2 regions of the Streptomyces sp. NPDC001153 genome follow, and region 2 is predicted to be linked to the other one. Evidence: riboswitches for the same ligand, from Rfam matches in the RefSeq annotation. Region 2 holds a riboswitch; the other holds the start of a gene.

Region 1 (15,871 bases), on a different contig from region 2:
CCCAAGGTATCAACCCTTGAATTGAAGCCAAGGAGTAAATCCAAGGGTTGCGTCGGAGTAAGCAGGCGTACAGCCGCGAGTCGACTTCATGCACAGCAGGGTCAGCGGCGCGCGTCGCACGGCCGAACGCGACGGCGACCGTCACCGCGCGGCGTGCCGTTCTCTCGGGGGCAATGTCGTCGGGAGAGAGTGTGCCAGCCCCCACTGACAACCGCCCCCGGGGTCGGCACTGAACTTTTAAGGAACAGACCGGCGCCTCAGCCAAGCGCCGTGGGGTGGGGCAGCGCCGCGCCGTCCCGCACTGTCCGTACGGCGCTCGGCCACCTCTTGGCTCTTGGTGGCGGTGGACGGTCTGTTCCTTAAAGTTCGGAGGCGGGGGTCGGAACCGGCGGCGAATGCGTCGGAGGGAATGTCGGAGGCGGCTGCCAGGATGATCGTCATGACACACTCCACGAGGACCGTCCACGAGAATGCGGCCGATATCGCAGAACGCCTCCTCACCCACGAAGACGCCGAGCTGGACCGGCCACTCACGATCCTGACGCACGCAGGGGGAAGCAGCCTGGTGCAGCGCCGCGAGGCCCTGCGGCCGGTGTACGAGGCCATCGTGACGCGCATCGGCCAGCCCACACTCCTGGGCGGCACCACCCACGGCCCCAGCGTGCGCTGGAACACCCCAGAGCGGACGCTGCTGCTGTCCGGCACCCACAGCGAAGCGAGCCTGTCCGCCCACCCGGCGGCCACCTTCGCCCGCGACGAGTTCTGGAACTTCGACGCGGGCCGCCTGCCCTACACGTGGCAGCTGGACCGGCAGGGCCCGGGCCACAACCACGGGTGGACCTTCAACGGGCACGCGGCAGCCTTCGACTGGGCGTCGGCTGAGCAGCGGCTGGCCGGGATGCTCGCCTCCTGGGCGGAGCACATGCCCGTGCAGGCCCCCGGCGACTGGGTCGGCTTCAAGCTCTGGGCGGCACGGGACTGGGGACGCACCATGATCGTGTCCTACAACCCGTCGGACACCGGCGCCGAGTTCCACCTCGCCATCGAGGACCGCGACCACGAGCAAACCCCCGAGCGTGCAGCCGAGATGCGCGCACGGGGCTGGCAGGACGTCGACGAGCACCAGTGGTGGCGCACCATCCTGCCCGAGACGGACCCCACGGCGGCCGCCGCACTCGCGCGCGTGGCAATCACCGATCTGCGGGCCCGTGGCACCACGTGCCCCGACGAGGTGACCGCCTGGGACATCAGCGCAGGTGACGACGGAAGCCTGTGGGTACCCGGCATCGGGGTCGACGTGAACCCGCGCCGCGGCGAGCACTTCTAGGCACGTGGGTGCAGAGGCCGCAGCGCGCCGGGCAGTTCATACGACGCCGCCGCTCGGGTGGCGCAGGCCGCCGAGGCGCTCGGCGAGACCGCGAGCGACCTCGCCCGTACGCGCGTCGCCCGCGACTCGAAGCTGTGCGACGTCCCCTGGGGGGTGTGCCCGGTGCACGGCAACACGCTGCGCGGGTCCGGCGGTCGCACCTGGTGCACCGAACCGACGTGCACCAGGTCCCGAAGGGGCAGGATTGGACGGCGTTGTCAGTGGCGGCGGGCAGGATGGCGGGCATGACAACACCTGCAGCAGTGATCGTGGATGAAGCCGCCTACGCGCAGGCCGTCGAGGACGCCGTGAACGCTTCGGCTGCCTACTACGCGAGCGGCACCTCGGCGCTGGATGACGAGACCTACGACCGGCTCGTGCGGGGCATCGCGGCATGGGAAGCGGCGCATCCCGATCAGGTGCTGCCCGACTCGCCGACCGGGAAGGTTGCCGGCGGCGCCGTGGAGGGGGATGTGCCGCACACGGTGGCCATGCTGAGTCTGGACAACGTCTTCTCGCCCGAGGAGTTCACCGCTTGGACCGCGTCGCTGGCCCGGCGCATCGGCCATCAGGTAGAACGCTTCAGTGTCGAGCCCAAGCTCGACGGTCTGGCGATTGCTGCTCGATACACCCGCGGCCGCCTCACCAAGTTGATCACGCGCGGCGACGGCACGGCCGGTGAGGACGTCTCGCACGCGATTGGCACCATCGAGGGCCTGCCACGCGAGCTGACCGAGCCGGTCACAGTGGAGGTCCGCGGCGAGGTGCTGATGACCACCGCCCAGTTCGAGCAGGCCAACGAGGTTCGTACAGCCCACGGCGGGCAGCCGTTCGCCAACCCGCGCAATGCCGCGGCAGGCACCCTGCGCGCCAAGGAACGCGCCTACACGGTACCGATGACGTTCTTCGGCTACGGCCTGCTGGCCCTGCCCGACACCGATACGACCCTGGCGAAGCAGCTCGGCGAGCGTGCGCACAGTGACCTGATGGCGCAGGCCGCTGCGTTGGGAGTGAACACCACCGCGACCACGGCCGTGCCCGGCATCACCTCCGAGACCGTCGAGGAGGTCCTGGCCCGGGTGAAGGAGATAGCTGCCGTACGGGCGGAGCTGCCATTCGGAATCGACGGAATCGTGATCAAGGCCGACCTGGCCGCCGACCAACAGTCCGCCGGAGCCGGGACGCGGGCCCCGCGATGGGCGATCGCCTACAAGCTGCCCGCCGTCGAGAAGATCACCCGGCTGCTGGACGTGGAGTGGAACGTGGGCCGCACCGGCATCATCGCCCCGCGCGCCGTCCTGGAACCCGTCGAGATCGACGGCTCCACCATCACCTACGCCACCCTCCACAACCCGGCCGATATCACCCGCCGCGACCTCCGCCTGGGCGACCACGTCATGGTCCGCCGGGCCGGAGACGTCATCCCCCGCATCGAAGCCCCCGTCGCCCACCTGCGCGCCGGCGACGAACAGCCCATCATCTTCCCGGAGATATGTCCGCGCTGCGGTGCCAGCATCGACACCAGCGAACAGCGCTGGCGCTGCGCCAACGGCCGCAACTGCCACCTCGTCGCCTCCCTCTCCTACGCGACCGGCCGCGACCAGCTCGACATAGAAGGCCTCGGCGCCACCCGCGTCATCCAGCTCGTGGAAACCGGCCTCGTCACCGACCTCGCCGACCTGTTCACCCTCACCCGCGACCAGCTCTTGGCCTTGGAACGCATGGGCGAGACAAGCACCGCCAAGCTTCTTGCCGCAATCAGCGCAGCCAAGGCCCAACCGCTGTCGCGGGTGCTGTGCGCCCTCGGCGTCCGCGGCACCGGCAGATCCATGTCTCGCCGCATCGCCCGGCACTTCGCCACCATGGACGCCATCCGCGCTGCAGACGCGGAAACCATGCAGCAGGTCGAAGGCATCGGCACCGAAAAGGCCCCCTCGATCGTCGCAGAACTCGCCGAACTTGCCCCGCTCATCGACAAACTCACCGCCGCCGGGGTCAACATGACCGAGCCGGGCGCCACCCCTCCCGTTCCCGCCAGCGATGCAGCCGAGAGCGGCTCGCAGACCGACGACGCGCAGGGCGGACCGCTGACCGGGATGACGGTCGTGGTCACCGGAAGATGACCGGCCCGCTCGAGGCTCTCAGCCGTAACCAGATGAACGAGCTCATCGAACGCGCCGGCGGCCGCTCCTCCTCCAGCGTCTCCAAGAAAACCAGCCTCGTCGTCGCCGGAGAAGGAGCCGGATCCAAACGCACCAAGGCAGAAACCCTCGGCATCCGTCTCGCCACCCCCGACGAGTTCGCCGCTCTCGTGGCCAACCACCTCAACTGACTCACTCGGCAGGGGCCTTGCGCCAAGGCGGCAGGTACCCTCCGCCCGTAAGAGTGGTGCCTCACTCTGTCAGCGCGGCGCGCGCTGCGGAGGGGGCTGCGTGCGCAGGTCTGCCGACCGTGAACCGGGGTACCCGCACACCGAAGCCGAACTGTCCATGATGACCAGGGAGTTGATGATGGCTGGCTTCGGGCACAGAACACGCGGGTACCCCCGGTCACGTGGTCGGACATGGCGACGGACCGGGCCGGACCGCGCGACGCTCGGGATCATCGGGACGATCTGTGCGGTGGCCGGCTTCTTCGCGCTGGGCATCGTCCTCGGTCCGGTCGCGGTGTTCTGCGGCTGGCAGGCCATGGGCCGCAAGTGGTCCGACGACCGCGGCATCCCGGCGCTCGTCGCGCTGATCCTGGGCGCGATCGACACCCTGCTCGCCATCATCGCCCTGGCGGGCGCGGCCACCTGGGGCTACGGGCTCCTCTAGCCGACGGTTCTCCACCCTCGGGGCGGGGTCCGCTGATGGGGCGGGGTCCGCTGCCGGCCCGCCGTGCGTGGGGGGCCGATCGCGCAGCTCCAGGCGCCCCGAGCGGGGCGCTCGTCAGCTGGGGACGACTTGCAGATGCGTGTCAGCCGCTCGTCCCGGCTCGCGGCCTCGATGGCCCTGTCCTCGCACCCGCCGCACAACGTCGGATGCCACCGTAGCCCCGGTTTCGGGTACGCCACCGTGGCCTCCCATCGGTCGTCGGTGAACTTCGCCCCGCAGTTGGCGCAAGCCGGACGGCGGGCCTCACGCTCGGCTGCCTTCTGCTCACCGCGCGCCGCAGCTGAGCTTGGTACTCCTCCTGACGGGCCCTGGCGGCCTCCCGCTCACGCACGTCAGCAGCGTCACGGCGAGGGTTGCCGATCGCCTGAAGCAGGGGCTGCATGTGGTCGCGGCCGAAGCGGAGGAACACCGAGCCGGCCGGGCCGTGCCGGCGCAGGTTCCGCAGCCCGGTCGCGGTGATCGGGATCTTCCTGTCGTACAGGTGGTAGCCGCCGCTCTGCCGCTGGCCCGCCCACAGGTGCCGGGTGAGCTCGAGCAGGCGCGGAACGGTCCTGTTCGGGTCGCGGGCGCCGATGCGGTTGAACACCAGCAGGACGGGCGGGTGCGGCTCGTCACCGGGCCTGCCCGCGGGAACCGGCCAGCGGGTGCGCCACATCGGGCGCTCGTGCCCGTCGGTGTCCTTTGTCTTCCGTTCGAGGAAGCGGGCGTACTTCTCCAGCTTGGCGGCGATCTCCTCCGCGGTCTCGTGGCAGTTGTCGACCTCGATGAACAGCAGGGGCACCCCGTCCTGTGGGGCGGTGAGCACGATGTCGGCCTGGGCACCGCCCTTGCCGGGCGCGTTCCACGTCCCCGTCGCGGGCAGCGGAACCTCGGTCCAGTACGACGCGATGGTGCCGACCCCGTCGGGTGCGTCGACAGCGGCCTGGGCGGCTGCCTGGGCTTCGGCCAGCTCCTTGGTGAGCAGGTCCAGGTTCGGCTTCGGGCGCAGCATGGCGATGACGGTCTCGTTGACGGCCATCGGATGTGAGGCGCCGCTGGAGCCCGCGCCGCGGGCAGTGGAGCCCATCTCCGCAACCGGGCGGCCCAGTTCGTAGGAGGCGGCCTGAAGGCCCTTGGCGGTTAGGTTCCGCAGGGTCTCCCCCGCCTTGGTGGTGCCGCCGTTCTCGACCAGGCCGTGCTTGCGCATGTCGGAGAGCGCCCCGGTGTGCGAGGCGGTGCGGGCCGACTTCCGCTTGGACGGGGTCGGCTTGTCGGTGTGCCGGTAGTTCAGGTGGGGAGCGCCGATGCGTTGGATCGGACCAGGAGTCCGACCAACGCTGAGCAAGTCCAGCAGGCCGGTACGAGCCAGCGTACCCACCAGGACGCGGCGCAGGACGTCCGGGGCGAGCGCGGCGCGGCGGGCGGCTTCGGCTTCCTACTCCTGGCGGTGCTGCTCGTCCTGCAGTTGCTGCGCGCGTTCGTCTTCGGCGTCGGCGGCGAGCTCGTCCTGGGCGACGGCGTCGGCCTACGGGCCTGGACGTCGCCGGTGGTGGCGAGCAGCCGCGGCCTCAGTGGCACTCATGCCCGTGGCACGCCGGCGGACCCAGCGGGGGCCGACGTTCGCCTGATCGACCGGCTGGCGGGGCGCAGCGGCTGTGTCGGGCGCGGGGACGCGCAGGCGTCGGCGGGATCGGGGAACAGGGGGGCTCACTCGAGCCTCCCAATCGCCGCGGAAACGTTGAAGCTTGCGCTTTGGCCTCGGCCTCGATCATTTTTCGGCTGGTCGAGGTAGACAAGAGAGCCCGCACGGCGCTGAGTGTCAGCCCTCAATCTTCATGCGACACACCGAGGTCATGGCGCATAGCGGTTCTCATAGCTCGGAGCATCTCCCAGACCTCGTACTGGGCCTGTGCTGCGGTCTCCATCGTTTCGCCTGGTTCGGGAGCACCGCGTTCGAGGCGCTTGACCTGGCCGTAGACCTTGTTCAGGGCTTGGTTGACGACACTCGCTCGCCTGAGTACTCCTTCTGGGGCGATCATCTGTGCTTCGGAGTACCGATCGCGGTGCGCGTTCTTCGCCTCCTCAAGTGCGTCACTGTCGGCCTTCTCCACGCCGCGTTCCCTCATGACGTGCAGGTGGCGGTTGAGTGCGGTGGTGAACTGCCGAGCGTCCCGGTTGAGTTCCACGTAGCAGGTACGCCGCAGCGAACGGCTCTCGCGGACCTCCTCATGGTCTCGAACGAGCTCTATCTCCAGGCGCTTCGCTCGTTCGGAGCCGCGCTGGGTGAGTAGCGCTCCTCCCAGGGTTCCTGCGACGCCTGCCACAGCGATGATCACTGAGCTGAGATCCACCGACATACCCCGTGAAATCCATCGGCCTCGTGCCCGCTGCACATGGCCCAGGCCGTCAAGTTTGCCCCTCCTCGGTGCGACGGGGATTGGTGTCCTTTTTGTGGTGGCCGGGCGGCTGTACGCCTCGCCGGTGGCGAGGAATCTGCCCACGCCATGACGGGTGGCCGGGCGGCGGTTCTTCGAACCCGGCGGTCGGCCAGTGCACATCGCGGTGCTGGAACCACGGTGCGGCGTCGCAGGGCTGCGTGATCTGATCAAGGTGTGCTGCTCCATCCGTGAGCCGCTCGACGGACCACTCGTACCCGGCACCCCGCCGCGGCCGCACACTCCAAGGAACCGCGTATGAATGACCTGTCAGCCCGCACCGACCACAGCAATGTCCCGGACGCCCTGCGCGGCGTGTACCTGCGGCTGGTCGCCGAGGAATCGATACCCGAGGAAGCGCGAGGGCAGTTCAGCTACCTGCAATCGCTGGCCACGGACCTCCTGGCGGGCATCGCCCTCGACACCCCGGACAACGTCCGCGTCCTCGATGACCAGGACGTGGCCCTCGTGGAGTGGGATATCCTCGCGGCCGCCGCGCGTGCCAACTTGCTTAGCGAGCCGGTCAACTACGACACCTTCGATCTCCCTGGTGGCGCGGTCCTGCACATCCTTGGCCACCCGGAGTCGGTGTTCGCGGCCAGCAAGGTGCTCGTCTTCGAGGAGGCGGTGCGGGCCGCCGGCGGCCCCGAGATACCGGACGAGGGTGTGCTGCTGGTCGTCCCGAACCGGCACAACCTCGTGTTCTACCCGCTCGCCGACAGGCACGTGGCCGAGGCCGTCAACGCCTTGGCACAGTTCGGGCAGGGCGCCTACGAGGATGGCCCCGGACGCCTCTCCCCCCGGGTGTTCTGGTGGCGTGCTGGCACGCTGACGTCGATCACGCTTTTCGAGCAGGAAAGTCGGACGATGAGGCTCTCCCCGCCCGACGACCTCATGACGATCATGCGTCGTCTGGCCGGCACCGCCAGCTGAGGCTCCCCCTGTGGCGCCGCACCATGACACGGCCAAGGGCCGCCCCCGCACCCGTTCCCGGATGAGGCGAGGGCGGCCCTGCCGTCGAGGAGGGTTTGAGAACAGAGACGGTCCTGTAGTGTCGGTCCGGCCGCCTCTGATCCGTTAGCTGGTCAGACTTCCTCAGTGCCCCACCGTTCGTGTGATGGTGTTCGGTCTCTTCGCGTGATCTTGTCCGGCGTGTCGTCGGGGCGTCGCCGCTGCTCACCAGGACGTCGGTGAAGGACGCAGGCGGTGGCTGCGATAGCCGAGTGGGCTGTTTCCGGGGTCTGGCACAGGTTCCGTGAGCCGGTGACGCTTTGTAGTTGTTGATCTTCCTTTTGGTGGTGGGCAGGTCGCCTCGAAATCGCTCCTCGTGCGGGTGACACGGCCGACATTCGGTGGCCGTCAACGAGGTGTTGTCCCGGTTGCAGGAGTTGTTGTTCCCATCGGTCCCCGGCGTCGCCGTTGTGGCCATACACACGGACGGCGAGGCGATACGCGTCGAGGCCCGGTGCGCGCCTACCGGGGCTGCCTGCCCCGACTGCGCCCACTGGACGGAACGCGTCCACAGCTCCTATCTGCGGTTTCCCCCAGACCTGCCCGCTGCCGGACGGAGCGCGCAACTCGTATTGCGGGTCCGGCGGTTCTTCTGCACGGCCACGGCATGCGGTCGGCGAACGTTCGTGGAGCAGGTGCCGGGACTGACCCGCCGCTACGGCCGGGTCACCGAGCGGCTACGGCAGACGATGGGCGCAATCGGGCTGGCCCTGGCCGGTCGGGCCGGTGCCCGTCTCGCCCAGGTCATGGGTATCGCGACCAGCCGCACCACGCTGCTGCGCCGGGTTATGGACCTGCCCGACCCGGCGGCGACGGAGCCCCGTGCCGTCGGCGTGGACGACTTCGCGCTCCGGCGCGGTCACGTCTACGGAACGGTCGTGATCGACGCCGAGACCCACCAGGTCCTCGACCTGCTGCCCGAGCGCGACGCCGCCACCCTCGCCCCGTGGCTCGCGGCCCATCCCGAAATCGAGGTCATCTGCCGCGACCGCGCCGGCGCCTACGCCGAAGCGGCCGACACCGCCGCACCCCAGGCCCTCCAGGTCGCTGACCGGTTCCATCTCTGGCAGAACCTCACCTCCGCGGTCGAGAAGACCGTCGCCGACCACCGCTCCTGCCTGCGCGACCTGCCGCCGCCCCACCCGGAACCCGAGCCTGCATGGGAGACGCCTGCCGAGGCGGCACCCGGCCAGGACGCCGAAACGGACGACCCGACCGGCAAGTTCGCCGAACGGGCCCACGCCCACCACGCCCTCGTCCACGAACTTCTCGACCAAGGCATGGGCATTCGCCACATTGCCCGCCACCTCGGCTGGGGACGGCACACCGTCCAGCGGTACGCACGCGCCTCGCGCTGGCAGGACATGGTCAAGGGCCGCAAACGCCAACTACCTAGCAAAATCGACCCGTTCAAGCCCTATCTGACCCAACGCTGGGCCGAAACCGAAGGGGACGTAACCATCCTCGATCTCCACCGAGAGATCACCGGCCGCGGCTTCCGCGGCCACTACTCCACCGTCCGCGACTGGATCCGGCGCGACCTGCCACAGCAGGAAGGCTTCACGCCCGCCCCGCCACCGCCGTCGGTTCGGCAGGTGACCGGCTGGCTCACCCGGCACCCCGCCACCCTGACCGAGGAGGAAAAACTGCACCGCAAGGCCGTGCTCGACCGCTGCCCGGAACTGGCGTCTGCCGCAGAGCTGACCAGCTCGTTCGCCGAGATGCTCACCACACTCAGCGGCACCCGCCTGCCCGAGTGGATCATCGAGGCCACCAGCGCCAACCTGCCCGGCATCAGCAGCTTCGCCACCGGCCTGAACAGCGACTTCGACGCGGTGACCGCCGGCCTGACTACCGACTGGAACTCCGGCCCGGTCGAAGGAGCCATCAACCGGATCAAGATGCTCAAACGCCAGATGTTCGGCCGTGCTGGCTTTGGACTCCTGCGCAAGCGGGTCCTGCTCGCCTCCTGAGGATCCCCGGTCAGCCCGCGTCCTCAACGAGTCCGAAGCCGTCCGGAAACTCTTCCAGGAACGCCCGCCGAGACGGATCGTCCTCCTCGCGGGCCATGGTTTCGAGCAGGTCGAGGAACTCGGCCTGCTGGTCATGCGACAGTTTACTCACGACGTAGGCGACGCCCTCCAGGACCTTGACGGCGTCATCCGGATCCATTTGCTCGTCTTCACAGCCTTCGATGAACCAGAGGACATCGACCAGGGCCTCGGCCAGGGCTCGCGTCAGGGAAGGGAATGCAGCAGGCATCGAGACGCTCTCCTGGCAACGCGGCGAACAAGGTCTGGTCATCTCATCACATGCGGCTGACACCACGGTCAGTGACCGCCGCACGGAACTTGTGCCAGACCCTGTTTCCGACCCCCTATGGCGTTGGGAGTGGCGCCGTTTTCGGGGCGCGATCGCCCGCGCGATGCAGCGGCATCCAGAAGGGATGAGCGAGGAGGACCTGGTCGCCGAGACCGGCCTCGCCCGGGGGCAGATCGATCTCGCGGTGCTGTGGAACAACCTCGAAGCCCAGCGGTGGCACGACTGGTTCGGCGACCCCGAAGAGGACGGCGGCTGATCAGGCCGCGCGGGCGGGCGCGGCGCTCGGGCGGCGCGCCCAGCCGCCTCGCCCTCACTCAAGCCCGAGCCGCAGCCCAGGACTCGGTTGGGAACTGACCTGTACGCCATTGTCCATGCCCGCTCAGCCTCATCCGGCACTGACCTCCGGTGGCCAGGATGATCGCGTTGCCTGGTTGGACGTACGGTGACGAGTTCGAGGTGATGGCGTCTCAGGTATGCCGAGACCAGAAGACAACGAACATGACGTAGGAGACGGCGGCGGTGGCCACGAACCAGAAGTACGGATCGCCGCTTCGCCCGGAGGCCAGCTCGCCGATGAAGGCGCTGAGATTCCCCAGGGTCAGCACCACACCTGTGCCGGCCCAGGCTCGCCCTGCGATCCGGGCGAAACGCTCGTCGGGTTCCTTCTCGGTGAGGCCCTGATAAGTCTCGCTCCGGCGTCCCAGCAGCACTAAGGCGAGACTGCAGACCGCCAGGATCCCGAACTCACCAAGCCGAGAGCAGGGCGGCCTCCGAACGTCGCGGTCACGAGGCAGGCGCCTCCGAGAACGAGGAAGAAGCCGGGGACGGACCACCTGGCTGTGCTACTGGTCATCTGCTGGGCCCTCATCGGCATGAAACATCTCCTCAACGCTGACCTCGAAGAACTTGGCCATGGACAGGGCGAGCGGCAGGGAAGGTGTGTACCGCTCGGTCTCGATGGCGTTGATCGTCTGCCGGGAGACCCCGAGGGCCGTGCCCAGTTGGCCCTGGGAGAGCCCTCGTGCCGACCGCAGTTCCCTGACGCTGTTTCGCACGTGTAAAGCTTACTTGTCACCCCTCGGTGACTGTCAAGCTCGCTTTACAGGAAGGGCGCGGCTCGACCGACCGTCCCTTGGACGGCCGCAACCCCGCCCCCGCAGCACGGCCCCAGCTCCGAGGTGGTGTCAGTTCTCACCGACATTTCGCGACGCTGAGATCGACAAACGCTGCCTGAACTCGTCGACAAGTGGTGTCAGGTCTCGTCTACGAAGCCACCGGGCAGGGCACACCGTCGTCCACCTCCGCCGAGGCCGGGTGGTGGGAAGAACTCAGCCACTGTCGGTCCTCCTCTGCAGACTTGCCAGCGGCAGAAAGCCCCGCAACCTGGTGATCAACAATGGATAGGCTGTGTGCATGTCACGTGCCCGCGTCACCCTTGTATCTGCCCTTGTCGGGATTGCCACGCTCACCGCCTGCTCCTCCAGCAGCGACAAGCCGGCCCCCAGCTCCGGCACCACGCAGAATGGCGACGAGCCGGTCTCCGCTCCTGCCCCGAAGCCGATCACGAAGGAACTCACCCAGGCCGAGATCACGCAGGCCCTGCTCGGCGACGGCGAGAACCTTCCCGGCTGGTCCCTTCACGACGACAAGTCGGTGACGGAAGGGCGGTACTGCAACGCCACAGAGGACGCAGAGTCCGCGCCGGCGGGCTGGGTCCGCGGCGGCGATTCCTCGTACGAGCACAACGGCTCCACCAACGACATGGCGTACATAGAGATCTGCCTCTTCAAATCGGCCGCCGACGCCCACCGCCAGTACACGACGTGGAAGGGCACCGAGACCAGCAAGCAGCAGAACCCCAAAAAGCCGGTGGGCGACGAAAACACACTGGTCATCAACCCCGGTGCCAGCGACGACTCCGTCTATGGGTACGTCCGCTCGGGCAAGGTCAACATCCGGGTACGCATCGAAGGCGGCACCGCAGGCGACCCCTCGGGCACACAGGCAATGCTCGCCGCGACACTCAAGCGCCTTCAGCAACTACAGGACGGCAAAGCCGCCACCGTAACCGCCCCTGACGAACAGGCCGCGGCCCGGCAGTAAGAAGCTGGGTCACATCCGCCTTTCGTAGGTGGGCGGTGACGTTTGGCCAGGCTGAGGAAGGCACCGTTCGGTAGAGCGTCGTGACGACGCCTTCCCGCACGAATGACCAGTTCGGACAGACTCGTCGTGTGAGCTTCGTCAGGGGCTGTGTCGTCAGGGCACGGATGGCGGCTGGGAATGCTGGCGTAGCCAGTGCTGGAGTTCACGGTGTCGGTACTGGTAAGCAGCCCCGCTATAGCGCATTAACCCTGCGGTGACGGCCCAGTCCAGGAACTGGCCGCGGCGGAACGGTAGACGGCGACGCGAGCAGAGCAAGAACACCGCATACCGCCGCGAAGCCGGTGCACCGCCCATGACCCCCGCCCGTGGACCCGCCGTGAGCCCGAACCCCGACGCTATGGTGCAGGGAGCCACCCCCCGCGCGAGCAATTGTCAAGATCTGTGGATGGGGCCGTCCGCCCGGTGTGCGCCGGTATGGTGAGTGCAGGCCGTAACTGGCGCTTAGGTGGAGTACCACCGGGGAGCGGCCTGACGCCTCGTCAATGCCGTGCGCCTGGGCACTTCACCGTGGAGCTCAGGAGTGGCACGTGATGGAGACGCAGCAGGCACGGCTGATGGAAGGTACGGACCTCGCCCGCCGAATGACCGAGACCAGCGCGGAAGCCGCCAAGGACATCCGTCGGCGCACCGGGGTGTCCCCCTGTCTGGCGACTGTGCTGGTGGGAGAGGACCCGGCCTCGGTCACCTATGTCCGGATGAAGCAGGCCAGGTGCGCGAAGGCCGGCATTCACTCGCGGCACGTGGCCCTGCCCGCCACGGTGAGCACCAGCGGCCTGGTGGAGGCCGTCACCGCGCTGTCCGAGGATCCGGACGTGCACGGCATCCTGCTCCAGCACCCGGTGGGACCGCACATCGATGAGCGCGCCGCGTTCGAGGCGATCGCCCCCGACAAGGATGTCGACGGGGTCACCATGCATTCCTTCGCGGCGATGGGGTTCGGCCTGCCTTGCTTCGTCTCCTGCACGCCCGGAGGGATCATGCGCCTGCTGGACGAGTACGAGGTCGACCTCACGGGAAAGCACGCCGTCGTGGTGGGACGCAGCCCTATCCTCGGCAAGCCCGTCGGCATGCTCCTGCTCGGGCGGGACGCCACGGTGACCTACTGTCATTCCCGCACCGTTGATCTGCCCTCGATCGTGCGCGAGGCGGACGTCCTGGTGGCTGCGGTCGGCCGGCCGCGCTTCATCAACGGGGCGGACGTCAAGCCCGGAGCCGTGGTGATCGATGCGGGCTACAACCCGGGCAACATCGGGGACGTTGACTTCGACGCGGCACGGCAGCGGGCAAGCCTGATCACTCCCGTGCCCGGCGGTGTCGGTCCCATGACCATTGCTGTCCTCCTTGCGCAGACCGTTGACGCTGCAGCACGTCAGCTCATCGGGTCCTGACCGATAAGGAGCTTGCGGCCTGGGCCGGCGGCCGCTCAGGCTGCCAGTTCCTCTCGCTCGACCAGGACGCCGTTCTCGAACTTCGCTCCGGCCCGGACCAGGGGAACCAGGTGGGCGCCGGTGATCGCGCGCCAGCGGGCCTGAGCGGACTCGACGAGGTTGAACACCATCGCCAGGGCCGCCGCGGGACTGCCCGCACCGCGGGTGACCTTCGTCCGCAGCTTCACCGTGGAGAACGTCGACTCGATCGGGTTCGTCGTCCGCAGATGGACCCAGTGCTCCGCCGGGAAGTCGTAGAACGCGAGCAGTTCGCCCCGGTCGTCGGTGATCTTCGCGACCGCCTTCGGCCACTTGGTCCCGTAAGTGCGGGCGAACGCCTCGATCGCCCGCACTGCGTGGGCCCTGTCCTCGGCGTTGTAGATCTCCTGCATCGCCTTCGTCGCGCCGGGCTGGGCCGACTTCGGCAGGCAGTTGATGACATTACGAGACTTATGAACCCAGCACCTCTGCGGCCGAGCGGCGGGGAACACCTCGGCCAACGCCCGCCACAGGCCCATCGCGCCGTCGCCGACGACCAGCTCGGGGTCACGCATGCCCCGGCGACGGCAGTCTCGTAGCAGGTCCGCCCACGACTCGGAGGATTCGCGCAGCCCCTCGGCCAGCGCGATCAGCTCCTTCGTGCCGTCCAGGCGGACGCCGAGCAGGACCAGGACGCACGAATGGGCCTGCCCGAGCCGGACCTTCGGGTGAACCCCATCGGCCCAGACATAGACGAAGTCACGATCGGACAGGTCCCGGTCCTGGAAAGCGGCGTGGTCGTCGCTCCACTGCTTGGTCAGCCGGGTCACGGTCGCCGGCGACAGGCCAGCCGTGCCGCCGAGGAACTGCTCCAGCGCGGGCACGAAGTCCCCAGATGACAGTCCGTGCAGGTAGAGAAGCGGAAGCACCTCGGAGATCTTCGGGGACTTACGGCACCACGGAGCCAGGATCTTCGACGAGAACCGCTTCCGCTCGCACGTGGCCTCGTCGACGCGGCGATCGTTCACCCGCGGGGCCCTCACCTCGACGGGCCCGGCAGCGGTGACCACGGTGCGTGGCCGGTGGTGGCCGTTGCGAACCACCAGGCGGTGCCCGCGCTCGTCAGTCTCGGCAGTCAACTCGGCTATGTACTGGTTGACTTCCGCCTCCAGCGCGGCGGCGAGCATGCGCCGGGCGCCCTCACGCACGATTTCGTCGATCAAGGAGCCGGACTGGGTGGAACCCTCGTCAGTGACTACGCTGAGCACGGCGTGCCTTCCCGACCCGCGCTGCAACGCGGGCCTGCTCGGTGACCATCAAAGGATCAGTCGGGAAGGTACGCCTTCTACGTCCCTCCCGGGGCTGATCCACAAGTCCCGAGCATTGCTCGTCGAAGTACCTCCAGGCTGATCGCATCTGGATACGGAGCTGGTTGGCCACCACGCGCGCCTGGACGTTCTGTTCGGTGACTCCTCCCCCTCATATGAGGGGGCTTCTCGCTATGCCGGTGCGGCTTCGCGACGGACCAGCCCGGCCCGGAGGACGTTCAAGGCGCCCACCGTGTCCGCGTGCGCGGTGTGACCGCACGCGACGCAGTGGAACTTCTCCTGGATGGGCCGGTTCTCCTTGGCGGTGTGCCCGCATGCGGGGCACCGCCGGGAGGTGTTGCGGGGGTCAACCGCCATCACTTGCCGTCCGGCACCTTCCGCCTTGGCGGCCAGGATCGCGAGGAACACCCCCCCCATCCGGCATCAGCAATCGAACGGTTCAGCCCGGCCTTCGCCGCAGCCCCGTTGGGCAGGAAGCTGCCCGGCTGATCAGGGTCCGGCTTCGGCGTGGGGGCCTTGCTCATATTGCGGATCTTGAGGTCTTCGTGCGCGATGAAGTCGTGTTGACGCACCAGGTCGAGAGCGGTCTTGTGTGCGTGGTCCAGGCGCTGACGGCGCACCTTGCGGTGCAGCCTGGCCACGGTTTCCACGGCCTTGCGGCGGCGCTTACTGCCCCGTTTGCACCGGCTCAGCGCCTGCTGTGCGGCCTCCAGCTTCACGGCTGCCTTCGCCCCATGGCGGGGGTTGGACACAAACCCGCCGTCCGAGTCGGCGAGGAAGTGGGCTATGCCCATGTCGATACCGACCACGCTTCCACTCTGCGCAAGGGGCTCGGGCCGGGCCTGCTCAGCGGTCAGGACGACATACCAACGGCGCCCTTCACGCTTCACCGAGATCGTCTTGACCTTGCCGATGACGGGACGGTGCCGGTGCACCTTGACGTGGCCGACACCTTGCAGGCGCACGCGGGTGACTGGGTCGTGCG
Region 2 (15,871 bases):
GAGGCCATGTTTTTCATTGTCGCAGAGAGCACGGGGGGTTCCGTGCGAGGGGAACTGCGCGTGATCCGTGGTTGCCCGCACAGTTCCCCACACCGCTTACGGGGCGCTTCAGCCCAGGTCGATCTCCGGGTAGAGCGGGAACGCCGCCACCAGGTCGGTCGCTCGCTGAGCGATCTCCTGGGCGACCTTCTCGTCCAGGACGTGGGCCGCCTTGCTCGGGGCGCCCGACTTGGTGGTGCCCGGCTCGGTGGTGGTGAGGACGCGGTCGATCAGGCCCGCCACCTCGTCCATCTCCGCGGTCCCCAGGCCGCGGGTCGTCAGCGCGGGGGTGCCGATGCGGATGCCGGAGGTGTACCAGGCGCCGTTGGGGTCGGCCGGGATGGCGTTGCGGTTGGTGACGATGCCCGAGTCGAGGAGGGCGGCCTCGGCCTGGCGGCCGGTGAGGCCGTAGGAGGTGGCGACGTCGATCAGGTTCAGGTGGTTGTCGGTGCCGCCGGTCACCAGCGTGGCGCCGCGCCGCATCAGGCCCTCGGCCAGGGCGCGGGAGTTGTCGACGATGCGCTGGGCGTAGTCCTGGAAGGCGGGCCGACGGGCTTCCGCGAGGGCGACGGCCTTGGCGGCCATGACGTGCGGCAGCGGGCCGCCGAGGACCATCGGGCAGCCGCGGTCCACCTGGTCCTTCAGGGAGTCGTCGCACAGGACCATGCCGCCGCGCGGGCCGCGCAGCGACTTGTGGGTGGTGGTGGTCACGATCTGGGCGTGCGGGACCGGGTCGAAGTCGCCGGTCAGGACCTTGCCCGCGACCAGGCCCGCGAAGTGCGCCATGTCGACCATGAGGGTCGCGCCGACCTCGTCGGCGATCTCGCGCATGATCCGGAAGTTCACCAGACGGGGGTACGCCGAATAGCCCGCCACGATGATCAGCGGCTTGAACTCGCGGGCCTGGGCGCGCAGGGCCTCGTAGTCGATGAGGCCGGTGGCCGGGTCGGTGCCGTAGGAACGCTGGTCGAACATCTTGCCGGAGATGTTCGGGCGGAAGCCGTGGGTGAGGTGGCCGCCGGCGTCCAGGGACATGCCGAGCATGCGCTGGTTGCCGAAGGCCTGGCGCAGTTCGGCCCAGTCGGCCTCGGTGAGGTCGTTGACCTGGCGGGCGCCGGTCTTCTGCAGGAAGGGGGCCTCCACGCGGTCGGCGAGGACGGCCCAGAAGGCCACGAGGTTGGCGTCGATGCCGGAGTGCGGCTGGACGTAGGCGTGGCGGGCGCCGAAGAGCTCGCGGGCGTGCTCGGCGGCCAGGGCCTCCACGGTGTCGACGTTGCGGCAGCCGGCGTAGAAGCGGCGGCCGACGGTGCCCTCGGCGTACTTGTCGCTGAACCAGTTGCCCATGGCCAGGAGCGTGGCCGGGGACGCGTAGTTCTCGGAGGCGATCAGCTTGAGCATCGCGCGCTGGTCGGTGACCTCCTGGCCGATCGCGTCGGCGACGCGCGGTTCGACCGCGCGGACGACGTCGAGGGCCGCGCGGAAGGCGGTGGACTCGGTGGAGAGGGGCTGCTGCTCTGGCATGAGGACCTCCGGACGGCGTGTGTACAGCGTTCACGTTCGGCCCAGGCGCACGGCACACATCACACTCGGGCCGCTCCCCGATGGTCCGTCCCATCCCAGCGCGCCAGTCACGGCCCGGTGATCAGCCTACCGGGCGAGCCGGACGGCGCAGGTCCCGCGTCCACCATGCGAGCGACGATAGGAAGGGGGCCACCGTCCTTTCCGGGAGAGGCCATGACCGCTGCAGAAGACCTCGTCGCCGCCGCCGAAGCCCACTGTGCGCCCACCTACCATCCACTGCCGGTCGTCGTGGCCACGGCGGAGGGGGCGTGGATGACCGACGTGGAGGGACGGCGCTATCTGGATCTGCTGGCGGGCTACTCGGCGCTGAACTTCGGGCACGGCAACCGGCGGCTCGTCAAGGCGGCGAAAGCCCAGCTGGAGCGGGTGACGCTGACCTCCCGCGCCTTCCTGCACGACCGGTTCGCGGCCTTCTGCACGGAGCTGGCCGAGCTGTGCGGGATGGAGATGGTGCTGCCCGTGAACACCGGGGCGGAGGCGGTGGAGAGCGCGGTGAAGACGGCCCGGAAGTGGGGGTACCGGGTGAAGGGGGTGCCCGCGGAGATGGCGAAGATCGTGGTCGCGGGCGGCAACTTCCACGGCCGTACGACGACCATCATCAGCTTCTCCACCGACCCCGGGGCCCGGGCGGACTTCGGGCCGTACACGCCCGGGTTCGAGATCGTGCCGTACGGCGATCTGACCGCGATGCGTCAGGCGCTGACCGAGAACACCGTGGCGGTGCTGCTGGAGCCGATCCAGGGCGAGAACGGGGTGATCGTGCCGCCGGCCGGCTATCTCCCCGTGGTGCGGGAGCTCACCCGCGAGCGGAACGTGCTGTTCGTCGCCGACGAGGTCCAGTCGGGTCTCGGCCGCACCGGGCGGACCTTCGCCTGCGAGCACGAGGGGGTGGTCCCGGACATGTACGTGCTGGGCAAGGCGCTGGGCGGCGGGATCGTGCCGGTGTCGGCGGTGGTGTCGAGCGCGGAGGTGCTCGGGGTGTTCCGGCCGGGCGAGCACGGGTCGACGTTCGGCGGGAATCCGCTGGCCTGCGCGGTGGCGCTGGAGGTGATCGCGATGCTGCGCACGGGCGAGTTCCAGGCGCGGGCGGCCGAGCTGGGCGAGCGGATGCACCGGGCGCTGGGGGCGCTGCTGGACACGGGCGCGGTGACGGCGGTGCGCGGGCGTGGGCTGTGGGCGGGCGTGGACGTCCCACGCGCCCGCGGCACCGGGCGGGAGGTCTGCGAGCGGCTGATGGAGCGCGGGGTCCTCGTGAAGGAGGCCCATGGTCCGACGCTCCGGATCGCGCCACCGCTGGTGATCGAGGAGAGCGAACTGGATTGGGGGGTGGCACAGTTGGCGGCAGTGCTGGAGGCTTAGGGGATCACCGTGTCCGGGGGGATCTGATGGCCATGAACCGTGGGACCGTGCCCACGTCCACCGCACGTGCACTCGGCGCGATCATCTGTGTCGTGCTGGCGTTGCTCGAACTCGCCTGGATGATCCGGGACTTCCGTGGCGCCGGGCTGCACGACACCGTGTGGACCTGGTTCGGGGGGATGCTGCCGGGACAGCACCACGGAATCCTGGCGACCTCCGCCGTGGACGTGGTGCTCCTCGTCGTGTACGCCGTCGCCGGCCTGACGGCCACGAAGCCCGCCGGTCGCAGCGCCCTGGCCACGGCCGCCGCGCTCACCCTCGCCTACCGGACCCCCACCGTGTGGATGCTCGGCGCGGACTGGGCCGAGGGGGCGCCGGACCGCACCCTCGTGCTGGTCACCGCCGTCGCCGAGGTCCTCGGGGCGGTCTATCTGATCATCGCCGCACTGGTGGCCGGCCGGCCGGCGGGAGCCCCGGCCGCACCGCCGCGGCCCGGTCCGGCCGTCTGCGCCGGGGTGCTGCTCGCGGTCTTCGGGGTGGTGGGCGCCGCCTGGCAGCTGTGGGACATGCGGGAGTTCACCGCCGAGAAGTACGGCCCCCTCACCTACTGGCACATGCTCACCGGTGAGCACACCATCAGCGCCCTGCTGGCGCCCGCGCCCGCCTGGAGCGGCTGGGCGACGGCGGTGCTGTGCGTGCTCACCGCGGTCCAGGCGTTCGTCAGGACACCGCTGGCCCGCACGATGGGCATGGCTCTCGGCGGGACGCTGATCGTCTTCGGCACGGTGGCACTCGTCCAGTACCACACGGAGCACATCCCGTTCACCCTCCACCACGCGGCCACGAACGTCGTCCTGCAGCGACTCACCCTGCTCCTGGAGATCGCCGTCGGCGTCGTGGCCCTGCTGCTGCTCGCGATCCCGGACCTCCGCCCGGTCATGACCGACCAGCCCGGCCGGCGGCCACCGGCCCAGGCGTACGGCGGCTGGAACCCCCCGGCGCCGTGACAGCCGCCGCGGGGCGTCAGCCTAGAGAACGGTAAGAGCGCAGGCCACAGGGGTTGGCCGGATCAGCCGTCTCCTAGAGTCCCCTTGTGGTCTTCGGAATGGTGTGCGCCCTTGGCGCGGCGGTCTGCTTCGGCACCGCGACGGTGTTGCAGGCGGTTGCCGCGCGAGCGGCGAGCATGGACGGGGGTGGCGGCGGTGACGCGGCACTGCTGCTGCGGGCGCTGCGACAGTGGCGGTACATCGCCGGGCTCGCGCTGGACGGGCTCGGCTTCCTGTTCCAGATCGCGGCGCTGCGGTCCCTGCCGATCTATGCCGTCAGCGCGGCGCTGGCCTCGAGTCTGGCGGTGACCGCGGTGGTCGCGGCGCGGCTGCTGCGGGTGCGGCTGAGCGGGACCGAGTGGAGCGCGGTGGCCGTGGTGTGCGCCGGGCTGGCGATGCTGGGGCTGGCGTCCGGGCCGGAGGGGAACCAGGACGGTTCGGACGCCTTGCGGTACGTGATGCTCGCGGTCGCGGTCGGCATGCTGCTGCTCGCGTTCGCGGGCGGTCGGCTGACCGGCCCGGGGCGGGCGCTGGTGCTCGGACTCGGGGCCGGGTTCGGGTTCGGGGTGGTGGAGGTCTCGGTCCGGCTGATCGACAGCCTGGCGCCGCTTGATCTTCTGACCAACCCGGCGGCCTATGCGCTGCTGATCGGAGGAGGCGCGGCGTTCATGCTGCTCACCTCGGCCCTGCAGCGGGGTTCGGTCACCACCGCCACCGCCGGCCTGGTGATCGGCGAGACCATCGGTCCGGCGGCCGTGGGCGTGGTGTGGCTGGGGGACCGCACGAAGGAGGGGCTCGCCTGGCTGGCGGTGCTGGGGTTCCTGGTGGCTGTGGTGGGGGCGTTGGCGCTGGCCCGATTCGGAGAGGCACCCGCGGAGGAGCAGCCCGCCTGAGCGGGCGGCACCTACCTCACCACCCGCCGCACCCAGGCCGCCCACCAGGACGACCGCTACCGCGTGCAGACCCGACGCGGCCCTGCTCGACCTCGTTTACCGGCAGTTCCTCGAGGCGGGAGGTCCGCATGAATAGCGCGATCGCCTCCCTCGGTACCGGCCGAAGGCCCCGTTCCTACGGCAGCACCCTGCACAACGCCTCCAGTGCCCCCGCCCACGCGCTGTCCGGTGGGGTCGCGTATCCCACGACCAGCGCGTCCAGCGGTTCGGCGACCGCCTCCGGGTGGCGGTGGAAGGCGAGGCCCTGCAGGGCCAGGCCCTGCCAGGTCGCGGCCTGGATCACCGACTGTTCCATGCCCGCCGGCAGGCGCAGCACCGCGTGCAGGCCGGCGGCGATGCCGGTGACCGTCACCTCGGGGGCGCGGGCGGAGACGGCGGCGGCGAGGGCGTCGCGGCGGCGCCGGTAGCGCAGGCGGCAGGAGCGGACGTGACGGTCGTACGCGCCGGAGGTGATGAACTCGGCGAGGGTGAGCTGTTCGAGCACCCCCACGGTGTCGGTGGTGCCCTTGGCCGAGGCCGCCTCCTCCGCCAGAGACGCCGGCAGCACCATCCAGCCCAGTCGCAGGCCGGGGGCCAGTGACTTGCTGGCGGTGCCGAAGTAGATCACGCGGTCGGGGTCGAGGCCCTGGAGGGCGCCGACGGGCTGGCGGTCGTAGCGGAACTCGCCGTCGTAGTCGTCCTCCAGGACCAGCCCGCCGGTGCGCCGCGCCCAGTCCACGACGGCGGCCCGCCGGTCGGGGTGCAGGGGCGTGCCCATGGGGAACTGGTGGGCGGGGGTCAGCAGGACCGCGCCCTGCCCGCCCAACGCCCTTGTGTCGGTGCCGAGTTCGTCGTACGGGAGGGCCGGTGTGGTCAGTCCGGACCGCTGCAGCAGGCCCCGGTACGCGTCGAGGCCGTACGACTCGACCGCCACCGTCCGCACCCCGCGCGCCCGCAGCAGAGTGCCGGTGAGGCGCAGCGCGTGGGCGAACCCGGAGGTGATCAGCACCCGCTCCGGGTCGGCGCGGACACCGCGCACCCGTGCGAGGTACCCGGCGAGGGCGGTGCGGAGTTCGGGCCTGCCCCGCGGGTCGCCGTAGCCGAGGGCGTCGTACGGGGCGGTGGTGAGGGCGCGGCGGGCGGCCCTGAGCCACTCGGTGCGCGGGAAGGCGGCGAGGTCGGGGGCGCCGGGCAGGAGGCTGTACGTCGGCCGGTCGGGCTCCCGGTGGCGGGGTCCCGCGCCCCTGCCGGAGGGCGGAGTCGCCGCCAGCGCCGCCACCCGTGTGCCCGAGCCCTGCCGGGCGGTGAGCCAGCCCTCCGCCACCAGGTCCGCGTAGGCCTCGGCGACGGTGTTGCGGGCGATGCCGAGATCGGCGGCGAGGGTGCGGGAGGAGGGCAGCCGGGTGCCGGGGGCGAGTCGGCCGGTGCGGACGGCCTCGCGCAGGGCGTCGGTCAGGCCCCGGCGCAGCCCGCCGGAGCCGGCCGGTTCGAGGTGCAGGTCGACGCCCAGAGTGGCCCAGGATTCCACCATGGAAATGGACCATACTCCTGGGCTGCCTCGCTCGTAGGGTCGGAGGCATGAGTACTGCAGAGGAAACCGTCGAGTACGCCCCCGAGCCGGCCCCGCGACTGGCCTGGGCCAAGCACGCCCCCGAGGTCTACAAGGCGATGGTCCGGCTGGACAGCGCCGCCAAGCAGGGGCTGGACCCCCAGCTGTACGAGCTGGTGAAGATCCGCGCCTCGCAGCTCAACCACTGCGCCTTCTGTCTCGACATGCACACCAAGGACGCGCTCGCGGCCGGTGAGAGCGTGCAGCGGATCGTGCAGCTCAGCGCGTGGGAGGAGTCGAGGCACTTCTACACCGGGAAGGAGCTGGCGGCGATCGAGCTGACCGAGGCGATCACCGTCCTGACCGACGGCTTCGTGCCGGACGAGGTCTACGAGAGGGCGGCGAAGCACTTCGAGGAGGCCGAGCTGGCCCAGCTGATCGCCGCGATCACGGTGATCAACGCCTGGAACCGGTTCGGTGTGACCACGCGGATGGCCCCGGGCCACTACCAGCCGGGGTCGCACAAGTGAACCGTACCCAGCTGCTGGACCCGAAGGTCGGGCAGGCGATGTCCGCGCTCAGCGCGGCCGCGAAGAGGGGGCTCGGCGATCCGGTCCTCGCCGAACTGGTGATGATCCGCGCCTCGCAGCTCAACCACTGCGCGTTCTGCCTGGACATGCACCGTCGAGTGGCCCGCGGGAACGGCGAGTCGGAGGACCGGATCCAGCTCCTCAACGCCTGGGAGGAGACCGGGGACCTCTTCAGCGAACGGGAGCGGGCCGCGCTCGCGCTGACCGAGGCGGTCACCGTGCTGACCGAGGGCTTTGTGCCGGACGAGGTGTACGAGAGGGCGGCCAAGCACTTCACCGAGCCCGAACTCGCCCACCTGATCGCCCTGATCACTGCCATCAACGGCTGGAACCGGATCATGGTCAGCCGTCGCGTTCCACCCGGGGGTTACCAGCCGTGAACAAGGTCGATGTCTTCCGTGCCCTGCATCGCAGACGCCCCCAGGGCGACCCGCTGGTCCTGCCCGGCCCCTGGGACGCGGCCAGTGCGCGGGTGTTCGTGGAGGCGGGGTTCCCGGCGCTGGCCACACCGAGCGCCGGGGTGGCCGCCTCGCTCGGGTACGCGGACGGGGCCACCCCGGCCGACGAGATGTTCGCCGCGGTCGCCCGGATCGCGCGGGCGGTGGACGTGCCGGTGTCGGCGGACATCGAGAGCGGGTACGGGCTCGCGCCGAAGGAGATCGTGGAGCGGCTGCTGGAGGCCGGCGCCGTCGGCTGCAACCTCGAGGACTCCGACGGGGGTGTTCTCAAGGACCCGCACGAGCAGGCCGAGTTCCTCGCCGAGGTCCGCTCGGCCGCCGCCGACCGGCTGTTCGTCAACGCCCGGGTGGACGTCTTCGTGCACGGCGACAAGGATCCCGAGCGGGCCATCGAGCGGGCCGCGCTGTACGTGGCGGCGGGCGCGGACTGCGTCTATCCGATCCTCGCCCCCGCCGGCGTACTGCCCCTGCTGCGGTCCGGCATCCAGGGCCCGCTCAACGCCCTGTCCCGCCTGGACGGGGAGGGCCCCTCACCCACCGGACTCGGCGAACTCGGGGCCACCCGCATCACGTTCGGGCCGGGACCGCAGCGGCGGGCCACCGCGGCGGTCCAGGACCTCGCCGAGGCCCTCAAGGGATGACGGCGTCAGGACAGCCACCGCTTCCACACGTCAGGGTGGCTGTCCACCCACTTCTTCGCCGCGTCCTGCGGCGAGAGCTTCTGGTCGGCGATCATCAGGGAGACCTCGTTCTGGTCCTCGGTCGTCCACTGGAACCTCTTCAGGAAGGCCGCCGCCTTGCCTCCCGACCTGGCGAAGCCGGCGTTGAGGTACTTCTGCAGCGGGGTGTGCGGGTAGGCGCAGGCGACCTTCGCCGCGTCCGCGTCGCAGCCGTCCTTGTACGGCGGCAGCTTCACCTCCGTCATGGGCACCTTCTTGAACAGCCACTGGGGGGCGTACCAGTACGTCAGGAAGGGCTTGTGCTGCTTGGCGAACTGTTTCATCTGGGTGATCTGGGCGGCCTCGGAGCCGGCGAAGACGACCTGGTAGTTCAGTCTCAGGTTGTTCACCAGGGCCTTGTCGTTGGTGACGTACGACGGGGAGCCGTCCATCAGCTGGCCCTTGCCGCCGCTCTCCGCGGTGCGGAAGAGGGAGGCGTACTTGTCGAGGTTCTTCCAGTTCGTGATGTCCGGGTGCTGCTGGGCGAGGTAGGTGGGGACGTACCAGCCGATGTGGCCGGTCACCCCGAGGCCGCCGCCCCGCCGAATCGTCTTCTTGTCCTCGACGTACCGCTTCTCCTGGTCCGGGTGGCCCCAGTCCTCCAGGATGGCGTCGACCCGGCCCTGGCTGAGCGCGTCCCAGGCGGGCACCTCGTCGACCTGGACGGTGTCGACGCGGTAGCCGAGCTTGTGCTCCAGCAGGTACTGGGCGACGGCCACGTTGGACTGGGCGCCCACCCAGGACTGCACGGACAGGGTCACGGACTTCGCGCCCTGGGCGTTGGCGAAGGGCGACGCCTGCTTGGTCATGTCGGCGGCGCCGCAGCCGGTCACCGTCAGCAACAGCAGCGAGCCCACCGCGAGTGTCGTACGTGCGCGCATGTCAGGCTCCCTTCCTCGCGCGTCGCTCGGTCGGCTGCGTCACCCGGTCGAGCATCAGGCCCAGGCAGACGATCGCGGCACCGGCCACCAGACCGGTCGCCAGGTCGCCCTGGGCGAGGCCGAAGGCCACGTTGTAGCCGAGGGCGCCGCCGCCGACCAGGCCGCCGATGATGACGACAGCGAGGACCAGGACCACACCCTGGTTGACGGCGAGCAGCAACGACCGCTTGGCGAGCGGGAGTTGGACCTGCCACAGCTGCTGCCGGCCATTCGCGCCGAGCGAGCGCGCCGACTCCAGTGCGGCCGGGTCGACCTGGCGCAGGCCCTGGGCGGTGATCCGGACGACGGCGGGCAGCGCGTAGACGACGGCCGCGGCGACGGCCGGGGCGCGGCCCACGCCGAACAGGGCGACGACCGGGATCAGGTACACGAACTGCGGCATGGTCTGGAACACGTCGAGGATTGGGCGCAGGGCGCGTTCGACGCGGTCGCTGCGGGCGGCGGCGATGCCGGTCGCGAAGCCGAGGACCAGGGTGACGGCGACGGCCGCGAGCACCTGGGACAGCGTGTCGAGGGCCGGTTCCCAGACCCCGAGGACGCCGATCGCGGCCATGGCGAGGACGGCGGTCAGCGCGGTGCGCCAGGTGCCGATCGACCAGGCCAGGGCGGCGATGATCAGCAGCACCGACCACCAGGGCAGCCACTGCAGGCCGCCGCGGACGGGGTCCAGCACCCAGGTGGTGAAGTGGCCCGCCCAGTCGGCCGTACCGCCGACGACCGGGACGCCGGAGTAGAGGTGGTTGGTCATCCAGTCGACGGCGCGGTTGACCGGTTCGGCGATGTCCAGTGTCCAGCCGGAGGGCCAGTCGAGGCGGCCGAGGAGCCGGGCGGCCAGGGCGACGGCCACGGTGACGGCCAGGGCGTAGGCCCAGCCGATGGTCTTCGGGCGGGTGGTGCCGTCGCCTGCCGCCGCGGTCACGCGGTCGAGGACGATCGCGAGGAGCACGATCGGGATGCCGGCGGCGAGGGCCTGGCCGACGTCGACCGAGGCGAGCGCCTGGTAGACGCGGTCGCCGAGGCCGCCGGCGCCGATGACCGAGGCGATGACGGCCATGGACAGCGCCATCATGATCGTCTGGTTGAGGCCGAGGAGGAGTTCTCCCCGGGCCAGCGGGATACGGGCGGTCAGCAGCCGCTGGCGGCGGGTCGCGCCGAGCGACTCCACGGCCTCCAGGACCTCGGGGTCGGCGCCGCGCAGGCCGAGCGCGGTGAGGCGGGCCATCGGCGGGGCGGCGTACACGACGGTGGCGAGCACGGCCGCGGGGACGCCGATGCCGAAGACCAGGACGACGGGGAGGAGGTAGGCGAAGGCCGGGAGCACCTGCATGGTGTCCAGGACCGGGCGCAGGGCGCGGTCCAGGCGGTCGGACAGGCCGGCGGCGAGGCCGAGGAGCGCGCCGACGACCACGGAGGCGAGGACCGCGATGACCATGAGCGCGAGGGTCTGCATGGTCGGCACCCACATGCCGAGGGCGCCGCAGGCCAGGAAGGCGATCGCGGTGCCGGCGGCGAGGCGGGGGCCGGCGAAGCGCCAGGCGAGCAGGGCGCCGAGCGCCGTGACGCCGGTCCAGCCCGCGGCGAGCAGGGTGAGGTAGACGGCTCGTACGGACAGGACGACCGCGTTGCTGATGTAGCCGAAGAAGTAGAGGAACAGGGGGTGGCTGTCGCGGTTGTCGATGACCCAGTTGCTGGCGCTGGTGAGCGGTTTGTCCAGGCTGACGGTCAGGTCGTGGGGCCAGGATCCGCCGTGCAGGAGGGGCAGGAGTACGGCGGTGACGAGCGCGAGGAGGAGGAGTTTGCCCGCGGTACGGCTCTTCAGGACGCGGGGTCCGGCGGTACGGGAGGTCGGAAGACTGAGGGTTGCCATCAGACGGCCTCCGGGCTGGTCCGGGGGCCGGGTACGGCCACGTCGATGCCGGCCACGACGTCCAGCAGCAGCTCGTGGTCCACGGTGCCGACGCAGGCGCCGTCCTCCACCACGCACGCCGGTGTGCCGGTCTCGGCCACGGTTCTGATGGCGTCCGCGACCACCGCGTCCGGGGCGAGGGCGCCCGGGTGCTCCGGGCCGCCGCAGGCACCCGGCTTCATCGCCGTACGCACCGTCATGACCTGCTCGCGCGGCACGTCCCGGACGAACTCGCGGACGTAGTCGTCGGCCGGGGAACCGACGATCTCCTCCGGGGTGCCCAGTTGGACGACCTTGCCGTCGCGCATCAGGGCGATGCGGTCGCCGAGCTTCAGGGCCTCGGCCAGGTCGTGGGTGATGAACACCATGGTGCGGCCCTCCTCGCGGTGCAGGCGGGCCACCTCGTCCTGCATGTCGCGCCGGATGAGCGGGTCGAGGGCGCTGAACGGTTCGTCGAACAGCAGCACCTCGGGGTCGACCGCCAGTGCCCGCGCGAGCCCCACGCGCTGGCGCTGGCCGCCGGAGAGCTCGGCGGGGCGGCGGTGTTCCATGCCTTCGAGACCGACCTTGGCGACGACCCCGGCGGCCCGTTCGCGCCGCTCGGCCCTGCCGACGCCCTGGATCTCCAGGCCGTACGCCACGTTGTCCAGGACCGTGCGGTGCGGGAGCAGGCCGAAATGCTGGAAGACCATGGCGGCCCGGTGCCGGCGCAGTTCGCGCAGGCGGGTTCTGTCCATCGCGCGGACGTCCTCGCCGTCGATGGAGATCGTGCCCGCCGTCGGTTCGATCAGGCGGGTGAGGCAGCGGACCAGGGTGGACTTGCCGGAGCCCGACAGGCCCATGACCACGAAGACCTCGCCCTTGCGGACGTCGAAGGAGACGTCGCGGACGGCCGCCGTACAGCCCGTGCGGGCGCGCAGGTCGGCGGGTTCGAGGGCGGCCAGTCCGGGGTCGTCGGGTATCCGCTGCGGCTTGGGGCCGAAGACCTTCCACAGGCCGGAGACGGAGAAGACGGGGGTGTCGTCGGTGGGCGGCTTGCGGGTGGGGACGGTGAGGGTCATCGGGCGTCACCTCCGATAAGGTCGACGGCCCTCTCCCCGACCATGAGCACCCCGATCATCGGGTTGACGGCGGTCATGGTGGGGAAGACGGACGCGTCGGCGATGCGGATGCCGTCGAGGCCGCGGATTCTCAACTCCGGGTCCACTACGGCGAGTTCGTCGTCGGCGGCGCCCATCTTGCAGGTGCCGGCCGGGTGGTAGACGGTGTGCGCGACCTTGCGGGCGTACTCGCTGAGTTCGGCCTCGCCCTGGATCTCGGGGCCGGGGCACACCTCGCGCTTGAGCCAGCCCGCCAGCGGCTCGGTCCTGGCGATCTCACGGGCGATGCGGATGCCGTCGACCAGGGTCCGGGCGTCGTAGTCGGCCTCGTCGGTGAAGTAGCGGAAGTCGAGGGCGGGCTTGACGGAGGGGTCGGCGCTGGTGAGGTAGAGGCGGCCGCGGCTCTTCGGCTTGGGGATGTTCGGGGTCATCGAGACGCCGTACGGGGGGCGTTCGTAGCCGAGCCGTTCCGGGTTGTCCGTGAACGGGACCTGGTAGAAGTGGAACATCAGGTCCGGGCCCGCGTGGCCGGGGTCGCGGCGCACGAACAGGCCCGCGTCGGAGTCCATCGCCGAGTTCTCCGGGATGGGGCCGTGGGTCTCCCAGACGATGACCGACTCGGGGTGGTCCAGCAGGTTCTCGCCGACGCCCGGCAGGTCGTGGACGACCGGGATGCCCAGCTCCTCGAGGTCCCCCCGGGGCCCGATGCCCGAGTGCAGCAGCAGGCGCGGCGAATCCACGGCGCCCGCGCACAGCACGACCTCGCTCCGGGCCCGTATCAGCAGTCCCTCGCCGTCCTTGGTGCGCACGTGGACGCCCTCGGCGCGGGTGCCGGTCAGCTCGAGCCGGTACGCCCAGGTCTCCAGCAGGACGGTGAGGTTGGGGCGCTGGTCCATCACCGGGTGCAGGTACGCCACCGAGGCCGAGGACCGCTTGTTGTTCTCGGGGTGGTAGGCGAGGTCGAAGAAGCCGGCGCCCTCGGTGAACGGCTTCCTGTTGAAGCCCTCGACGCGGGGGACGCCGAGGGCGGCCTGGGCGGCGTCGACGAAGTCGCGGGCGATGGCGTTGCGGTCCTTCTCGTCGACGGAGACGATGTTGTTCTTCAGGCGGGCGAAGTAGGCCTCCATGGGGACGGCGCCCCAGCCCTTGGCGCCGGCCTCCTCCCACTCGTCCCAGTCGGACGGCAGCGGCTTGAAGGAGATGAGGGTGTTGTGGGAGGAGCAGCCGCCGAGGACGCGGGCGCGGCTGTGCCGGATGTGGGAGTTGCCGCGTGGCTGCTCCACCGTCGGGTAGTCGTAGTCGAGTTCGCCGCCGAGCAGGCCCATCCAGCGGCGCAGGGTGAGGACGTCGTCGCGGCCTACGTCGCTCGGGCCGCCCTCGATGACGGCGACGGTGACGTCCGGGTTCTCGGTGAGGCGGGAGGCGATGACGGAGCCTGCGGTGCCGCCGCCGATGACGACGTAGTCGTAGACGTGGGGGGTCTCGGGCATGGGGGTACTACTCCAGGGGTGTGGAACGAGGTCGGGGCTCAGCCGGCGAACCAGCGCACGGGCTTCGGCGCGAGGTTCTGGTAGACGTGCTTGGTCTCGCGGTACTCGGCGAGTCCGGCGGGCCCCAGCTCGCGGCCGGTGCCGCTCCTGCCGAAGCCGCCCCACTCCGCCTGCGGCAGGTAGGGGTGGAAGTCGTTGATCCAGACGGTGCCGTGGCGGAGCCGGCCGGCGACGCGGCGGGCCTTGCCGGGGTCGGTGGTCCAGACGGCGCCGGCGAGGCCGTACTCGGTGTCGTTGGCGAGGAGGACGGCTTCCTCCTCGGTGCGGAAGGTCTCGACGGTGAGGACCGGGCCGAAGACCTCCTCGCGGACCACCCTCATCTCGCGGTAGCAGGCGTCGAGGACGGTCGGCTCGTAGAAGTAGCCGGACTCCGGGCGGTCCTCACCGGGCTCCGGCCGCTTGCCGCCGCAGCGCAGCACGGCGCCTTCTTCGAGCGCGGAGGCGACGTACGCCTCGACCTTGGCGCGCTGCTGCCCGGAGACGAGCGGGCCGCACTCGACGCCGTCCGCGGTGCCGCGGCCGAGCCTGATCCTCTGGGCGCGGCGGGCGAGTTCGCCGACGAAGCGGTCCCTGATCGACTCCTCGACGATGAGGCGGGAGCCGGCCGAGCAGACCTGGCCGCTGTGGATGAAGGCGGCGTTGAGGGCCTGGTCGACGGCGGTGTCGAAGCCCTCCTCGGTGGCGCAGGCGTCGGCGAAGACGACGTTGGGGTTCTTGCCGCCGAGTTCGAGGGCGACCTTCTTCACGGTCGGGGCGGCGGCCTGGGCCACCTTGGTGCCGCTGGCCAGGCCGCCGGTGAAGGAGACCAGGTCGACGTCGGGGTGCTCGGCGAGGCGGGCGCCCACGGTGTGGCCGGGGCCAGTGACGAGGTTGGCCACGCCCGCGGGCAGACCGGCCTCCGCCAGCAGCTCGATCAGCGCGACGGTGGTCATCGGGGTGATCTCGCTGGGCTTGATCACGAAGGTGTTGCCGGCGGCGAGCGCCGGGGCGATCTTCCAGCTGGCCTGGAGAAGCGGGTAGTTCCAGGGGGTGATCAGCGCGCAGACGCCGACCGGCTCGTGCACGACGACGCTGTGGATGTCCGGGGAGCCCGCGTCCACGACCCGGCCCGGCGCCTCGGCGGCGACCAGGTCGGCGAAGTAGCGGAAGGCGTCGGCGACACAGTCGATGTCGATCCGGCCCTCCTCGGCGGTCTTGCCCGCGTCCCGGCTCTCCAGCAGGCCGAGCCCCTCTCGGTCCCGCACCAGGAGGTCGGCGACCCGGCGCAGCAGGGCGGCGCGTTCGGCGACCGGGGTGTGCGGCCAGGGGCCGTGGTCGAAGGCCTGGCGGGCCGCGGCCACCGCACGCTCGGCGTCCTTCTCGTCGCCCTCGGCGACCACGGCGAACGGCCGGGCGTCCGCGGGGTCGAGGATCTCGCGTGTCGCGCCGGAGAGCGCTGCCAGCCACTCGCCTCCCGCGTGGATGGTCGCCTGGGCCTGTCGTGCCGTTGTGTCCGCCATGATCGGTGTTGCCTTCCGTTCCTGATCCGTGCCCCTGTGTGACATGCGTGTCACGCTCGGGGACCGTCGCCGCCTGCCCAGGACCGGCGACTCGCATGCGCGATCGAGACCCGAAAGTGCGCGGTGTCACATCACCGCACACCTGATCATCAACACCCCGACCATGTGATTCGAGTATTCACGGAATACAATTGGCCGCGCATTTATAATTCCTTAGATCACGCGTCAACAGGAAATCGACAGACCCCACTTCCGGGTCACCGCATTCCCCCGAATGCCTCAGAGCCCACCTCCACCGGCCGTCGTTAGCTGACCGTGATGCGATTGGACTGGCTCACGGCCGAGGATCATACGACGACCACGCTGCGCTGGGGAGCGGAGGCGGATCTCACCTCGTGCTCGGACCTTCTCGACGATTTCCTGAAAAAAATCAACACCATGGAAAATGAATATCGGCGGTCGATGGCAGCTCTGTACAGGGCATCCTGAGGCGGGGGTACGGAGGTAAATCGATGGACACCTGGAACATCCCGGAACAGGACATCGCGCCGAACGACTGGGACCCCGTCGAGGAACTGGCCCAGATACTGTCCACGCCGACC

What was found. A riboswitch is a leader RNA that binds a small molecule or an ion and turns the genes downstream of it on or off. The one in region 2 is predicted to bind ZMP and ZTP.
Region 1: linked by a shared signal. The riboswitch ahead of ACWDEN_RS44400 (bifunctional 5,10-methylenetetrahydrofolate dehydrogenase/5,10-methenyltetrahydrofolate cyclohydrolase) and the one ahead of ACWDEN_RS20095 (glycine hydroxymethyltransferase) in region 2 are both predicted to bind ZMP and ZTP.

What each region holds. Positions count from the first base shown of each region.
Region 1 covers NZ_JBSFJZ010000071.1:19,424-35,294, reverse strand. Annotated here, with positions in the region: gene ACWDEN_RS44460 (hypothetical protein) at 440-1,327, shown strand; partial or broken gene ligA (NAD-dependent DNA ligase LigA) at 1,612-3,698, shown strand; gene ACWDEN_RS44450 (small hydrophobic protein) at 3,877-4,182, shown strand; gene ACWDEN_RS44445 (replication-relaxation family protein) at 4,325-5,566, opposite strand; gene ACWDEN_RS44440 (hypothetical protein) at 6,048-6,578, opposite strand; gene ACWDEN_RS44435 (hypothetical protein) at 6,915-7,589, shown strand; gene ACWDEN_RS44430 (ISL3 family transposase) at 8,009-9,640, shown strand; gene ACWDEN_RS44425 (hypothetical protein) at 9,651-9,929, opposite strand; gene ACWDEN_RS44420 (hypothetical protein) at 10,114-10,245, shown strand; gene ACWDEN_RS44415 (hypothetical protein) at 10,457-10,699, opposite strand; gene ACWDEN_RS44410 (helix-turn-helix transcriptional regulator) at 10,832-11,044, opposite strand; gene ACWDEN_RS44405 (hypothetical protein) at 11,403-12,092, shown strand; ZMP/ZTP riboswitch at 12,573-12,658, shown strand; gene ACWDEN_RS44400 (bifunctional 5,10-methylenetetrahydrofolate dehydrogenase/5,10-methenyltetrahydrofolate cyclohydrolase) at 12,683-13,540, shown strand; gene ACWDEN_RS44395 (IS256 family transposase) at 13,576-14,826, opposite strand; partial or broken gene ACWDEN_RS44390 (RNA-guided endonuclease InsQ/TnpB family protein) at 15,058-15,871, opposite strand, start outside.
Region 2 covers NZ_JBSFJZ010000016.1:120,116-135,986, reverse strand. Annotated here, with positions in the region: gene trpS (tryptophan--tRNA ligase) at 1-17, opposite strand, end outside; gene ACWDEN_RS20095 (glycine hydroxymethyltransferase) at 109-1,560, opposite strand; ZMP/ZTP riboswitch at 1,593-1,681, opposite strand; gene rocD (ornithine--oxo-acid transaminase) at 1,774-2,979, shown strand; gene ACWDEN_RS20085 (hypothetical protein) at 3,027-3,986, shown strand; gene ACWDEN_RS20080 (hypothetical protein) at 4,085-4,918, shown strand; gene pdxR (MocR-like pyridoxine biosynthesis transcription factor PdxR) at 5,094-6,488, opposite strand; gene ACWDEN_RS20070 (carboxymuconolactone decarboxylase family protein) at 6,536-7,036, shown strand; gene ACWDEN_RS20065 (carboxymuconolactone decarboxylase family protein) at 7,033-7,476, shown strand; gene ACWDEN_RS20060 (isocitrate lyase/PEP mutase family protein) at 7,473-8,195, shown strand; gene ACWDEN_RS20055 (ABC transporter substrate-binding protein) at 8,201-9,154, opposite strand; gene ACWDEN_RS20050 (ABC transporter permease) at 9,156-11,081, opposite strand; gene ACWDEN_RS20045 (quaternary amine ABC transporter ATP-binding protein) at 11,081-12,181, opposite strand; gene ACWDEN_RS20040 (GMC family oxidoreductase) at 12,178-13,710, opposite strand; gene ACWDEN_RS20035 (aldehyde dehydrogenase family protein) at 13,749-15,269, opposite strand; gene ACWDEN_RS20030 (hypothetical protein) at 15,594-15,758, shown strand; gene ACWDEN_RS20025 (DUF2637 domain-containing protein) at 15,782-15,871, shown strand, end outside.